4 regions of the Ectobacillus sp. OTK genome follow, and region 1 is predicted to be linked to each of the others. Evidence: a T-box and tRNA genes for the amino acid it is inferred to sense, from the RefSeq annotation. Region 1 holds a T-box; the other regions hold tRNA genes.
What was found. The T-box of region 1 lies ahead of tyrS (tyrosine--tRNA ligase). A T-box ahead of a tRNA ligase gene usually reads a tRNA of that ligase, here a tRNA-Tyr.
Positions count from the first base shown of each region.

Region 2: it has a tRNA-Tyr gene. The T-box ahead of tyrS (tyrosine--tRNA ligase) is inferred to sense a tRNA for this amino acid. The anticodon was not compared.
Region 3: it has a tRNA-Tyr gene. The T-box ahead of tyrS (tyrosine--tRNA ligase) is inferred to sense a tRNA for this amino acid. The anticodon was not compared.
Region 4: it has a tRNA-Tyr gene. The T-box ahead of tyrS (tyrosine--tRNA ligase) is inferred to sense a tRNA for this amino acid. The anticodon was not compared.

Region 1 covers NZ_AP048547.1:4,752,473-4,755,421, reverse strand. Annotated here, with positions in the region: gene acsA (acetate--CoA ligase) at 1-1,189, shown strand, start outside; T-box leader at 1,310-1,535, shown strand; gene tyrS (tyrosine--tRNA ligase) at 1,711-2,949, shown strand, end outside.
Region 2 covers NZ_AP048547.1:168,896-171,844, reverse strand. Annotated here, with positions in the region: gene cdaA (diadenylate cyclase CdaA) at 1-174, opposite strand, end outside; gene rocF (arginase) at 284-1,183, opposite strand; tRNA gene AC6HZ4_RS00975 (tRNA-Ala) at 1,534-1,606, opposite strand; tRNA gene AC6HZ4_RS00970 (tRNA-Gly) at 1,610-1,684, opposite strand; tRNA gene AC6HZ4_RS00965 (tRNA-Lys) at 1,696-1,768, opposite strand; tRNA gene AC6HZ4_RS00960 (tRNA-Gln) at 1,773-1,847, opposite strand; tRNA gene AC6HZ4_RS00955 (tRNA-Tyr) at 2,019-2,103, opposite strand; tRNA gene AC6HZ4_RS00950 (tRNA-Val) at 2,120-2,192, opposite strand; tRNA gene AC6HZ4_RS00945 (tRNA-Glu) at 2,199-2,273, opposite strand; tRNA gene AC6HZ4_RS00940 (tRNA-Thr) at 2,293-2,365, opposite strand; tRNA gene AC6HZ4_RS00935 (tRNA-Asn) at 2,367-2,441, opposite strand; rRNA gene rrf (5S ribosomal RNA) at 2,515-2,630, opposite strand; rRNA gene AC6HZ4_RS00925 (23S ribosomal RNA) at 2,689-2,949, opposite strand, start outside.
Region 3 covers NZ_AP048547.1:1,018,220-1,021,168, forward strand. Annotated here, with positions in the region: rRNA gene AC6HZ4_RS05000 (23S ribosomal RNA) at 1-744, shown strand, start outside; rRNA gene rrf (5S ribosomal RNA) at 986-1,101, shown strand; tRNA gene AC6HZ4_RS05010 (tRNA-Val) at 1,107-1,182, shown strand; tRNA gene AC6HZ4_RS05015 (tRNA-Tyr) at 1,190-1,274, shown strand; tRNA gene AC6HZ4_RS05020 (tRNA-Gln) at 1,524-1,598, shown strand; tRNA gene AC6HZ4_RS05025 (tRNA-Lys) at 1,603-1,675, shown strand; tRNA gene AC6HZ4_RS05030 (tRNA-Leu) at 1,681-1,764, shown strand; tRNA gene AC6HZ4_RS05035 (tRNA-Gly) at 1,798-1,869, shown strand; tRNA gene AC6HZ4_RS05040 (tRNA-Leu) at 1,875-1,960, shown strand; tRNA gene AC6HZ4_RS05045 (tRNA-Arg) at 1,990-2,063, shown strand; tRNA gene AC6HZ4_RS05050 (tRNA-Ala) at 2,070-2,142, shown strand; tRNA gene AC6HZ4_RS05055 (tRNA-Ser) at 2,150-2,237, shown strand; tRNA gene AC6HZ4_RS05060 (tRNA-Met) at 2,261-2,337, shown strand; tRNA gene AC6HZ4_RS05065 (tRNA-Asp) at 2,342-2,417, shown strand; tRNA gene AC6HZ4_RS05070 (tRNA-Phe) at 2,421-2,496, shown strand; tRNA gene AC6HZ4_RS05075 (tRNA-Thr) at 2,532-2,604, shown strand; tRNA gene AC6HZ4_RS05080 (tRNA-Trp) at 2,612-2,685, shown strand; tRNA gene AC6HZ4_RS05085 (tRNA-Ile) at 2,690-2,763, shown strand; tRNA gene AC6HZ4_RS05090 (tRNA-Asn) at 2,791-2,865, shown strand; tRNA gene AC6HZ4_RS05095 (tRNA-Glu) at 2,869-2,940, shown strand.
Region 4 covers NZ_AP048547.1:605,468-608,416, forward strand. Annotated here, with positions in the region: rRNA gene AC6HZ4_RS03065 (23S ribosomal RNA) at 1-596, shown strand, start outside; rRNA gene rrf (5S ribosomal RNA) at 711-826, shown strand; tRNA gene AC6HZ4_RS03075 (tRNA-Asn) at 856-930, shown strand; tRNA gene AC6HZ4_RS03080 (tRNA-Ser) at 934-1,024, shown strand; tRNA gene AC6HZ4_RS03085 (tRNA-Glu) at 1,031-1,105, shown strand; tRNA gene AC6HZ4_RS03090 (tRNA-Val) at 1,112-1,187, shown strand; tRNA gene AC6HZ4_RS03095 (tRNA-Met) at 1,210-1,286, shown strand; tRNA gene AC6HZ4_RS03100 (tRNA-Asp) at 1,291-1,366, shown strand; tRNA gene AC6HZ4_RS03105 (tRNA-Phe) at 1,370-1,445, shown strand; tRNA gene AC6HZ4_RS03110 (tRNA-Thr) at 1,481-1,553, shown strand; tRNA gene AC6HZ4_RS03115 (tRNA-Tyr) at 1,560-1,644, shown strand; tRNA gene AC6HZ4_RS03120 (tRNA-Trp) at 1,650-1,723, shown strand; tRNA gene AC6HZ4_RS03125 (tRNA-His) at 1,735-1,810, shown strand; tRNA gene AC6HZ4_RS03130 (tRNA-Gln) at 1,928-2,002, shown strand; tRNA gene AC6HZ4_RS03135 (tRNA-Gly) at 2,008-2,082, shown strand; tRNA gene AC6HZ4_RS03140 (tRNA-Cys) at 2,091-2,165, shown strand; tRNA gene AC6HZ4_RS03145 (tRNA-Leu) at 2,167-2,247, shown strand; gene AC6HZ4_RS03150 (DsbA family protein) at 2,445-2,949, shown strand, end outside.

The sequences.
Region 1 (2,949 bases):
CATAGAAGAAGGCGGCAAAATTACCGCGTTCAATCCACTATTCGAACAAGCCTCTAAAAAGCTCGACATCACATGGCTCAGCCGTGAAGACGGTTTAATCCTTCATTATACATCTGGATCCACCGGAAAGCCGAAGGGAGTTCTTCATGTACAGAACGCAATGATTCAACATTATCAAACTGCAAAATGGGTTCTTGATTTAAAAGAAGATGATGTATACTGGTGTACCGCTGACCCGGGCTGGGTAACAGGAACGTCTTATGGTATTTTCGGTCCTTGGTTAACAGGAACATCTAATGTTATTTTAGGCGGACGTTTCAGCCCTGACGCATGGTATGAGACGCTGCAGGAATACGGCGTGACCGTATGGTATAGTGCACCGACAGCATTCCGCATGTTAATGGGTGCCGGCGAAGATGTTATTAAAAAATATGATCTATCTGCTCTTCGTCATATTTTGAGTGTAGGTGAGCCGCTAAACCCTGAGGTTGTACGTTGGGGGGTTAGAGTATTCGGTCTGCGCATTCATGACACGTGGTGGATGACAGAAACGGGTGCACAAGTAATTTGTAACTATCCGTGTATGGAAATTCGTCCAGGCTCCATGGGTAAGCCGATTCCAGGTGTACGAGCTGCCATTGTCGATAATGAAGGCAAGGAAGTGCCTCCGTATACAATGGGCAATCTTGCGATTAAGAGCGGTTGGCCGTCCATGATGCGTGCTGTCTGGAACAACCCGGCGAAATATGAATCATACTTCATGCCAGGCGACTGGTACGTATCGGGTGATTCTGCTTATATGGATGAAGATGGATATTTCTGGTTCCAAGGTCGTATCGACGATGTTATTATGACAGCCGGAGAACGGGTAGGTCCGTTTGAAGTTGAAAGTAAGCTTGTTGAGCATCCAGCTGTTGCGGAAGCGGGGGTTATCGGCATTCCTGATCCGGTTCGCGGTGAAATTATTAAAGCGTTCATCGCGCTTCGCGCAGGCTATAAGCCTTCTGAGGAGCTCATCGAGGACATTCGTTTGTTCGTGAAGAAGGGCCTGGCTGCTCACGCGGCTCCGCGTCAAATCGAATTCCGCGACAAGCTGCCAAAAACGCGCAGCGGTAAAATTATGCGCCGCGTCTTGAAGGCTTGGGAGCTAAACCTGCCAACAGGTGACCTCTCCACGCTAGAAGACTAATAGTACTGTGAACGAGCCAAGTCTGAATGCCTTATTCGACTTGGCTTTTCTTATATTAATTAGAAAGCTGTATTTGACATGATACCGTTATCAATGGTATAAAATAAGTAAATCATGAATATTTGCGCGTTGAAAGGATCTAGTAGCAATCATTTCCCTGTTACAGAGAGCTGATGGTTGGTGTGAATCAGCACATAAATGATTACGAATTACACCCTGGAGCATTCTTCTTCGATTGAGTGTTACTCAAAAGGGGAAGGACGGCACGAGCCGTTATCGAAATGAGGCGGTGACAACATGTCACAACTAGGGTGGTACCGCGATTATATATTCAATCGTCCCTTCTTTTCAGAAGGGGCGATTTTTTTATACTTTAAGAAATTATAAATTTCCAGCTAGGAAACCATGAGACGCAGCGGGAAATTTTTAAGGATAAAGTATAAGTGCAACTGGGCTATCCCAAACCTTTACAAGGTTTGCGCCAGCCAAGTTTTCTTTATTTGAATGGAGGAGAGAAGATAATGGATATTTTACAGGATTTGGAGTTTCGGGGACTGATTAACCAGCAAACAGATGCAGAAGGATTGCGCGAGCTATTAAATAAAGAAGTGGTAAAGCTATATTGCGGTTTTGACCCGACAGCAGACAGCCTGCATATCGGCCATATGCTGCCAATTCTTATTTTGCGCCGCTTTCAGCAAGCTGGACATCAGCCGATTGCGCTTGTCGGCGGCGGCACGGGTTTAATTGGTGACCCGAGTGGGAAGAAGGCGGAGCGTCAGCTAAATGAAAAAGAAACAGTAGCAATGTTTAGTCAACGTATTAAAGAACAGCTATCCCGTTTCTTAGATTTTGAAAAAGAAGAAAATCCAGCAATTGTTGCCAACAACTATGATTGGATTGGCAAGCTTGACGTGATTACGTTCCTGCGCGATATCGGGAAAAACTTTGGATTAAACTATATGCTTGCGAAGGAATCTGTATCTGCTCGTCTAGAAACAGGTATTTCCTTTACAGAGTTTAGTTACATGATTTTACAATCATATGACTTTTTAAATTTATACCAAACACATGGATGCAGACTGCAGGTTGGCGGCAGTGATCAATGGGGCAATATTACAGCTGGTATGGAATTAATCCGTAAATCAGAGGAAGATGCAAAGGTATTTGGTTTAACAGTGCCCCTTGTGACAAAATCAGACGGCACGAAATTTGGTAAAACAGAAGGCGGAGCGATTTGGCTTGATGCAGAGAAAACAACGCCATATGAGTTCTACCAATTTTGGATTAATACCGACGACCGTGACGTTGTAAAATACTTAAAATACTTTACATTCCTGTCCCATGACGAAATTAATGAACTAGAAAAGCAAACGCAGGAAGCGCCAGAGCAGCGTGCGGCACAAAAAGCATTAGCAGCAGAGATGACGAAGCTTGTGCATGGTAAAGCAGCACTAGAGCAAGCGATCAAAATTTCAGCAGCGCTATTCAGCGGCTCTGTTGCAGAGCTTACAGCGGAGGAAATTCAGCAGGGCTTTAAGGATGTTCCATCTTACGAGCATACAGGGGAAGAGATCTCTTTAGTCGATTTGCTTGTTGCGAGTAAAATTGTATCCTCTAAGCGTCAGGCCCGTGAGGATGTATCGAACGGTGCTGTATCGGTAAACGGAGTGCGTGAGCAGGATGTAAACCGCATGATTACTGCTGCAGACCGCATTGAAGGACAATTTACAATCATTCGCCGCGGTAAAAAGAAATAT
Region 2 (2,949 bases), 930 kb from region 1:
TAAATAATAGCTGAGAATGCTCACCAAAATAATGACTGTAATCCCCTTTAAAAGCTGTACTGCCTTTGTGCCGCGGATTACAAGGATTAGCTTATATATAACAAACCACACGAGGGTTATATCTACAATATTGCTGAGATACGTTTTGAGTTCAGTCATATCTCCTAAAGACATATTCTTACCCTTCCTCCATGAACACGTATTTACAATAACTAAATAATTATACCATAACAATAGCATGCTTACAAAGAAAGGGAAAAGCAACCAAAGCTGCTTTTCCCTTTTACTTTAACTTTTCTCCAAATAATGAGCCCATTAAGGCAACTGCTGTCATTGCTGTCTTATTCTTCTCATCTAAAATAGGATTTACCTCTACAAACTCAGCTGATGTAATAAGATCGGATTCAGCAAGCATTTCCATGGCAAGATGTCCCTCCCGATAACTAAGCCCCCCAATAACAGGGGTTCCCACGCCGGGCGCATCGTGCGGATCCAAACCATCTAAATCAAGAGATAAATGAACTCCATCAGTATGGGCTAAATAGTGAATCGTTTCCTCCATGACCGCCGCCATTCCTAATCGATCGATTTCATGCATAGTAAATACTTTAATGCCTTCTTTGCGGATAAATTCTTTCTCCCCATCGTCAAGAGCCCGAGCTCCAATAATGACGATGTTCTCCTTTTTTACCTTCGGACATATCCCATAGAGATTTGTAAGAACAGCATGACCATATCCTAAGCTTGCGGCCAGGGGCATACCATGGATATTACCAGATGGCGTGATATCTTCCGTATTTAAATCCCCATGGGCATCAAACCAAATAACTCCCAGATTCCTATAATGCTTTGTAACTCCAGCTAACGTTCCGATAGCAATGCTATGGTCTCCTCCAAGAACAACAGGGGTGCGCTTGCGCTCTAACACATGATCAACCTTCGTCGCCAGTTCTGTACACACTGTCACAATTTGCTTTAGGTTTTTTAGCTTTGGGTTCTCATCAGGTTCATTTCGATTCGGACGCTCTACATATAAATCGCCTAAATCCTCTACATTATAGCCTATATGCTCTAGTCTCTCAATCATACCGGCATAACGAATAGCACTCGGCCCCATATCCACCCCACGCCGCATTTGACCTAAATCCAAAGGAACCCCAATAACCGAAATTTCCTTCCGCATGTGTCATCCCCCTATTTACTTGCTAACATTCTAAATATTCTTTATTCTATGATTCAACTCAACATTTCTTGTATACTTACTAAATAAGAAAAGCTGGAGCGCCTCGTTTAGCTCTGAAAGGAAAACAACCCATGGATAAAACGCGAGATTCGGGCAAATCCGATTTACAAAAGCTTCCTGTATGTTTCTTTCCTATTGTAAAGACACTTTTTTTGTAGGGAAGATTATTTGACTGCGGGGGATTGAGCACTACAGCTAGACAATACCTCCAGAATTTATACTTTTTTATCCTTTAAAAATAAAAAAGCCCTAAATCTTTTTAGATTTAAGGCTTTTTTCTTTATAGATTATGGAGCCTAGCGGGATCGAACCGCTGACCTCCTGCGTGCAAAGCAGGCGCTCTCCCAGCTGAGCTAAGGCCCCGTATGGAGCGGAAGACGGGATTCGAACCCGCGACCCCAACCTTGGCAAGGTTGTATTCTACCACTGAACTACTTCCGCATATTTTCATGTGAGCCATGAAGGACTCGAACCTTCGACCCTCTGATTAAAAGTCAGATGCTCTACCGACTGAGCTAATGGCTCGTAATGGCTGGGCTAGCTGGATTCGAACCAACGAATGACGGAGTCAAAGTCCGTTGCCTTACCGCTTGGCTATAGCCCATTGATTTAACTACAAGACATACATCCTCGAATTCACTTCTTAGAAGTAAAGGTAAACAATTCGACATTTCTTAGATACTTGCTACTACACATAACAAAAACAACCACTGTTACATAGCTGCTTCTTCATACATATAGTATAACAATCTTTAAACGCTTTATTCAAATAAAATGGTGGAGGGGGACGGATTCGAACCGCCGAACCCTGAGGGAGCGGATTTACAGTCCGCCGCGTTTAGCCACTTCGCTACCCCTCCAATATGAGAATAAAAATGGAGGATGACGGGCTCGAACCGCCGACCCTCTGCTTGTAAGGCAGATGCTCTCCCAGCTGAGCTAATCCTCCATATGTTGGTGACCCGTACGGGATTCGAACCCGTGTTACCGCCGTGAAAGGGCGGTGTCTTAACCGCTTGACCAACGGGCCAAAAAATAAATATTTCAAGAGCTCCCAACCGGGCTTGAACCGGTGACCTCTTCCTTACCATGGAAGTGCTCTACCTACTGAGCTATGGAAGCATGGCTCCGCAAGTAGGATTCGAACCTACGACCTATCGGTTAACAGCCGATTGCTCTACCGCTGAGCTATTGCGGAATATGATCATAGTCGTTTCAATAAAAGCTTTTGTTCCAGGGGTTAAAAAATCCATAGCAACCTAATAAGGCTGGCCTAGCGACGTCCTACTCTCACAGGGGGAAACCCCCAACTACCATCGGCGCTGAAGAGCTTAACTTCCGTGTTCGGTATGGGAACGGGTGTGGCCTCTTCGCCATCATCACTAGACCTATTTTGTTTGAAGGATATTCCTTCAAAACTAGATAACATGCTGTGCTGTGTAATTATGATTAAGCCCTCGATCGATTAGTATCTGTCAGCTGCACGTGTCGCCACGCTTACACCTCAGACCTATCAACCTGATCATCTTTCAGGGATCTTACTAGCTTGACGCTATGGGAAATCTCATCTTGAGGGGGGCTTCATGCTTAGATGCTTTCAGCACTTATCCCGTCCGCACATAGCTACCCAGCGATGCCCTTGGCAGAACAACTGGTACACCAGCGGTGCGTCCATCCCGGTCCTCTCGTACTAAGGACAGCTCCTC
Region 3 (2,949 bases), 1.8 Mb from region 1:
GAGGCGCCTGTGGGATACCGCTCTGGCTGTATTGAAGTTCTAACCCGCGCCCCTTATCGGGGCGGGAGACAGTGTCAGGTGGGCAGTTTGACTGGGGCGGTCGCCTCCTAAAGTGTAACGGAGGCGCCCAAAGGTTCCCTCAGAATGGTTGGAAATCATTCGAAGAGTGTAAAGGCATAAGGGAGCTTGACTGCGAGACCTACAAGTCGAGCAGGGACGAAAGTCGGGCTTAGTGATCCGGTGGTTCCGCATGGAAGGGCCATCGCTCAACGGATAAAAGCTACCCCGGGGATAACAGGCTTATCTCCCCCAAGAGTCCACATCGACGGGGAGGTTTGGCACCTCGATGTCGGCTCATCGCATCCTGGGGCTGTAGTCGGTCCCAAGGGTTGGGCTGTTCGCCCATTAAAGCGGTACGCGAGCTGGGTTCAGAACGTCGTGAGACAGTTCGGTCCCTATCCGTCGCGGGCGCAGGAAATTTGAGAGGAGCTGTCCTTAGTACGAGAGGACCGGGATGGACGCACCGCTGGTGTACCAGTTGTTCTGCCAAGGGCATCGCTGGGTAGCTATGTGCGGACGGGATAAGTGCTGAAAGCATCTAAGCATGAAGCCCCCCTCAAGATGAGATTTCCCATAGCGTCAAGCTAGTAAGATCCCTGAAAGATGATCAGGTTGATAGGTCTGAGGTGTAAGCGTGGCGACACGTGCAGCTGACAGATACTAATCGATCGAGGGCTTAATCATAAACTAAAAGCGGACGTGAGCGGTTAGCTCCGTAGGGCAAATGTTCTCAGGCAAAAGAAGCCGATAGACTTCGTTGCATGAGGTTATTTGACCAGAGAGAGCTGCGAACTGGAGCTGGATATAAAAACATTACAAAGCGCAGCGTGTTATCTAGTTTTGAAGGAATAGCAAAATTCCTGTTGACTTTATAAAAGAGCATGATATAATGATCATTGTCTCTAATATGAGTCAAGCAAATAGGTCTAGTGATGATGGCGAAGAGGCCACACCCGTTCCCATACCGAACACGGAAGTTAAGCTCTTCAGCGCCGATGGTAGTTGGGGGTTTCCCCCTGTGAGAGTAGGACGTCGCTAGGCGATGTGGAGGATTAGCTCAGCTGGGAGAGCATCTGCCTTACAAGCAGAGGGTCGGCGGTTCGAGCCCGTCATCCTCCACCATATAATTGGAGGGGTAGCGAAGTGGCTAAACGCGGCGGACTGTAAATCCGCTCCCTCGGGGTTCGGCGGTTCGAATCCGTCCCCCTCCACCATTATTTCGTGTATAAAATTTGGAATATTGTGAAAAAATAGTAGGAGATATCGTTTGATTTATCTTTGCTTTATGCAGATCATTCTAGTGAAGCAAAATTGGAACAAGCGAGCATCTAAGAAATATCGGATTGTTTACCTTTACTTCTACGAAGTAATTCGAAGAGGTAAGGCTTGAAGTAAAAGAAAACAATCTTGCGGTGAGGATTCACGTAGTGAATTCAAAGATGTATAACATGAAGTTAAATCAATGGGCTATAGCCAAGCGGTAAGGCAACGGACTTTGACTCCGTCATTCGTTGGTTCGAATCCAGCTAGCCCAGCCATTATGAGCCATTAGCTCAGTCGGTAGAGCATCTGACTTTTAATCAGAGGGTCGAAGGTTCGAGTCCTTCATGGCTCACATTTGCGGGTGTGGCGGAATTGGCAGACGCACCAGACTTAGGATCTGGCGCCTTTGGCGTGGGGGTTCGAGTCCCTTCACCCGCACCATTTACAATTGTATAGGATTGCAGTGTTTGTCATGCGGAAGTAGTTCAGTGGTAGAATACAACCTTGCCAAGGTTGGGGTCGCGGGTTCGAATCCCGTCTTCCGCTTTCATGCCGGGGTGGCGGAATTGGCAGACGCACAGGACTTAAAATCCTGCGGTAGGTGACTACCGTGCCGGTTCGAGCCCGGCCCTCGGCACTGCTTCATACAAAATATGTTCAACATATGCGCCCGTAGCTCAATTGGATAGAGCGTCTGACTACGGATCAGAAGGTTATGGGTTCGAGTCCTTTCGGGCGCGCTTTATGGGGCCTTAGCTCAGCTGGGAGAGCGCCTGCTTTGCACGCAGGAGGTCAGCGGTTCGATCCCGCTAGGCTCCACTTTTATGGAGGGTTGGTAGAGCGGCTTAATACACCGGTCTTGAAAACCGGAGACGGTAACACGTCCGTGGGTTCAAATCCCACACCCTCCTCCATTTTATATTTAGTATATTATCGTCGCGGGGTGGAGCAGTCTGGTAGCTCGTCGGGCTCATAACCCGAAGGTCGCAGGTTCAAATCCTGTCCCCGCAACCAAAATGGTTCCGTGGTGTAGTGGTTAACATGCCTGCCTGTCACGCAGGAGATCGCGGGTTCGATCCCCGTCGGGACCGCCATTTGGCTCGGTAGCTCAGTCGGTAGAGCAGAGGACTGAAAATCCTCGTGTCGGCGGTTCGATTCCGTCCCGAGCCACCATTTGTTAAACTTTCTGGTTATAAAAAATATATTACGCCGGCTTAGCTCAATTGGCAGAGCAACTGACTTGTAATCAGTAGGTTGGGGGTTCAAGTCCTCTAGCCGGCATACCTTTAGGGGTATAGTTTAAAGGTAGAACTGAGGTCTCCAAAACCTCCAGTGTGGGTTCGATTCCTACTGCCCCTGCCAAAGAGGGCCTATAGCTCAGCTGGTTAGAGCGCACGCCTGATAAGCGTGAGGTCGATGGTTCGAGTCCATTTAGGCCCATTGTTTCAATTATTTAAATTGAATTATTCCGCAATAGCTCAGCGGTAGAGCAATCGGCTGTTAACCGATAGGTCGTAGGTTCGAATCCTACTTGCGGAGCCATATGGCCCGTTGGTCAAGTGGTTAAGACACCGCCCTTTCACGGCGGTAACACGGGTTCGAATCCCGTACGGGTCATTAAAAAAG
Region 4 (2,949 bases), 1.4 Mb from region 1:
TTGGAAATCATTCGAAGAGTGTAAAGGCATAAGGGAGCTTGACTGCGAGACCTACAAGTCGAGCAGGGACGAAAGTCGGGCTTAGTGATCCGGTGGTTCCGCATGGAAGGGCCATCGCTCAACGGATAAAAGCTACCCCGGGGATAACAGGCTTATCTCCCCCAAGAGTCCACATCGACGGGGAGGTTTGGCACCTCGATGTCGGCTCATCGCATCCTGGGGCTGTAGTCGGTCCCAAGGGTTGGGCTGTTCGCCCATTAAAGCGGTACGCGAGCTGGGTTCAGAACGTCGTGAGACAGTTCGGTCCCTATCCGTCGCGGGCGCAGGAAATTTGAGAGGAGCTGTCCTTAGTACGAGAGGACCGGGATGGACGCACCGCTGGTGTACCAGTTGTTCTGCCAAGGGCATCGCTGGGTAGCTATGTGCGGACGGGATAAGTGCTGAAAGCATCTAAGCATGAAGCCCCCCTCAAGATGAGATTTCCCATAGCGTCAAGCTAGTAAGATCCCTGAAAGATGATCAGGTTGATAGGTCTGAGGTGTAAGCGTGGCGACACGTGCAGCTGACAGATACTAATCGATCGAGGGCTTAATCATAATTACACAACGCAGTATGTTATCTAGTTTTGAAGGAATATCAAAATTCCTGTTGACTTTATAAAAGAGCGTGATATAATGATCATTGTCTCTAATATGAGTCAAGCAAATAGGTCTAGTGATGATGGCGAAGAGGTCACACCCGTTCCCATACCGAACACGGAAGTTAAGCTCTTCAGCGCCGATGGTAGTTGGGGGTTTCCCCCTGTGAGAGTAGGACGTCGCTAGGCTGGCCTAATAGGCTTAAAACAATTTATATTCCGCAATAGCTCAGCGGTAGAGCAATCGGCTGTTAACCGATAGGTCGTAGGTTCGAATCCTACTTGCGGAGCCAAATGGAGAGCTGTCCGAGAGGCCGAAGGAGCACGATTGGAAATCGTGTATACGTCACAAGCGTATCGAGGGTTCGAATCCCTCGCTCTCCGCCATTACATGGCCCGTTGGTCAAGCGGTTAAGACACCGCCCTTTCACGGCGGTAACACGGGTTCGAATCCCGTACGGGTCACCAACATGTGGAGGATTAGCTCAGCTGGGAGAGCATCTGCCTTACAAGCAGAGGGTCGGCGGTTCGAGCCCGTCATCCTCCACCATATAAATTGAATTTCTTATCATCGCGGGGTGGAGCAGTCTGGTAGCTCGTCGGGCTCATAACCCGAAGGTCGCAGGTTCAAATCCTGTCCCCGCAACCAAAGTGGTTCCGTGGTGTAGTGGTTAACATGCCTGCCTGTCACGCAGGAGATCGCGGGTTCGATCCCCGTCGGGACCGCCATTTGGCTCGGTAGCTCAGTCGGTAGAGCAGAGGACTGAAAATCCTCGTGTCGGCGGTTCGATTCCGTCCCGAGCCACCATTTGTTAAACTTTCTGGTTATAAAAAATATATTACGCCGGCTTAGCTCAATTGGTAGAGCAACTGACTTGTAATCAGTAGGTTGGGGGTTCAAGTCCTCTAGCCGGCATCATGTGGAGGGGTAGCGAAGTGGCTAAACGCGGCGGACTGTAAATCCGCTCCCTCAGGGTTCGGCGGTTCGAATCCGTCCCCCTCCACCATCTATAGGGGTATAGTTTAAAGGTAGAACAGAGGTCTCCAAAACCTCCGGTGTGGGTTCGATTCCTACTACCCCTGCCATTCTTGTAATGGCGGCTGTGGCGAAGTGGTTAACGCATTGGATTGTGGCTCCAACACTCGTGGGTTCGATTCCCATCAGTCGCCCCATTTAAACCTAAATCTTTACAGTGATTAGTGAATGGGTTATAATGGAGAATAATGAGGAATGTATTAATCAGAATTCACATATTGGATTCGAAGGTGTATAACATAAAGTTTTATCAGTGGGCTATAGCCAAGCGGTAAGGCAACGGACTTTGACTCCGTCATTCGTTGGTTCGAATCCAGCTAGCCCAGCCATATATGCGGAAGTAGTTCAGTGGTAGAATACAACCTTGCCAAGGTTGGGGTCGCGGGTTCGAATCCCGTCTTCCGCTCCAAAATATTCGGCGGCATAGCCAAGTGGTAAGGCCAAGGTCTGCAAAACCTTTATCCACCGGTTCGAATCCGGTTGCCGCCTCCATGCCGGTGTGGCGGAATTGGCAGACGCGCACGACTCAAAATCGTGTTCCTCTGGAGTGTCGGTTCGACCCCGACCACCGGTATAAAAAACCTTTACTATCAAAGTAAAGGTTTTTTTTTATGTAAATATAAAGAATGTGACAGCTTTTTGAACGAACGATCTTTCCGTTGGACGAGTGCTATATACGTTGGTATGATGTGTAATAGAAGATGCTTTCTGAGTATTACATGATGGAGTGGCAATACTAGAAGTAAATACAACAGCAACGGAGAATAAAGAATGAAGTCTAAACAGTTTTCTACATTATTTATGATTTTTTCGCTGGCATTTTTAATTTTGGTTGGGGTAATTGTTTATACAATTATAGGAAAGAAAACAGAAGATAAACAGGATCCATTCGCATATAAGGAGCAACAAACATTAGGGGATCAAGATGCCCCTGTCCATATTGTCGAGTTTGCAGATTTTAAATGTCCAGGCTGCAAAAAATGGGATGAGCATGTTCTTCCTCAAATCCAAAAGGAATATATTGATACGGGAAAAGCCCAGTTTCACTTTATTAACTTCCCATTCATTGGAGACGATTCTGATTTAGGCGCTGCTGCAGGCGAAGCAATTTACAAACAAAACCAAGATGCTTTTTGGAAGTTTTATGCTGAGCTGTATGCTGCTCAGCAAGATACGGATCAAGTGTGGATTACTGAGGAACTGCTTATGAAAATTGTAAAAGAGAAGCTCCCTGAAATTAATGTAAAGCAATTTCAAAAGGACTTGAATAGTCAAG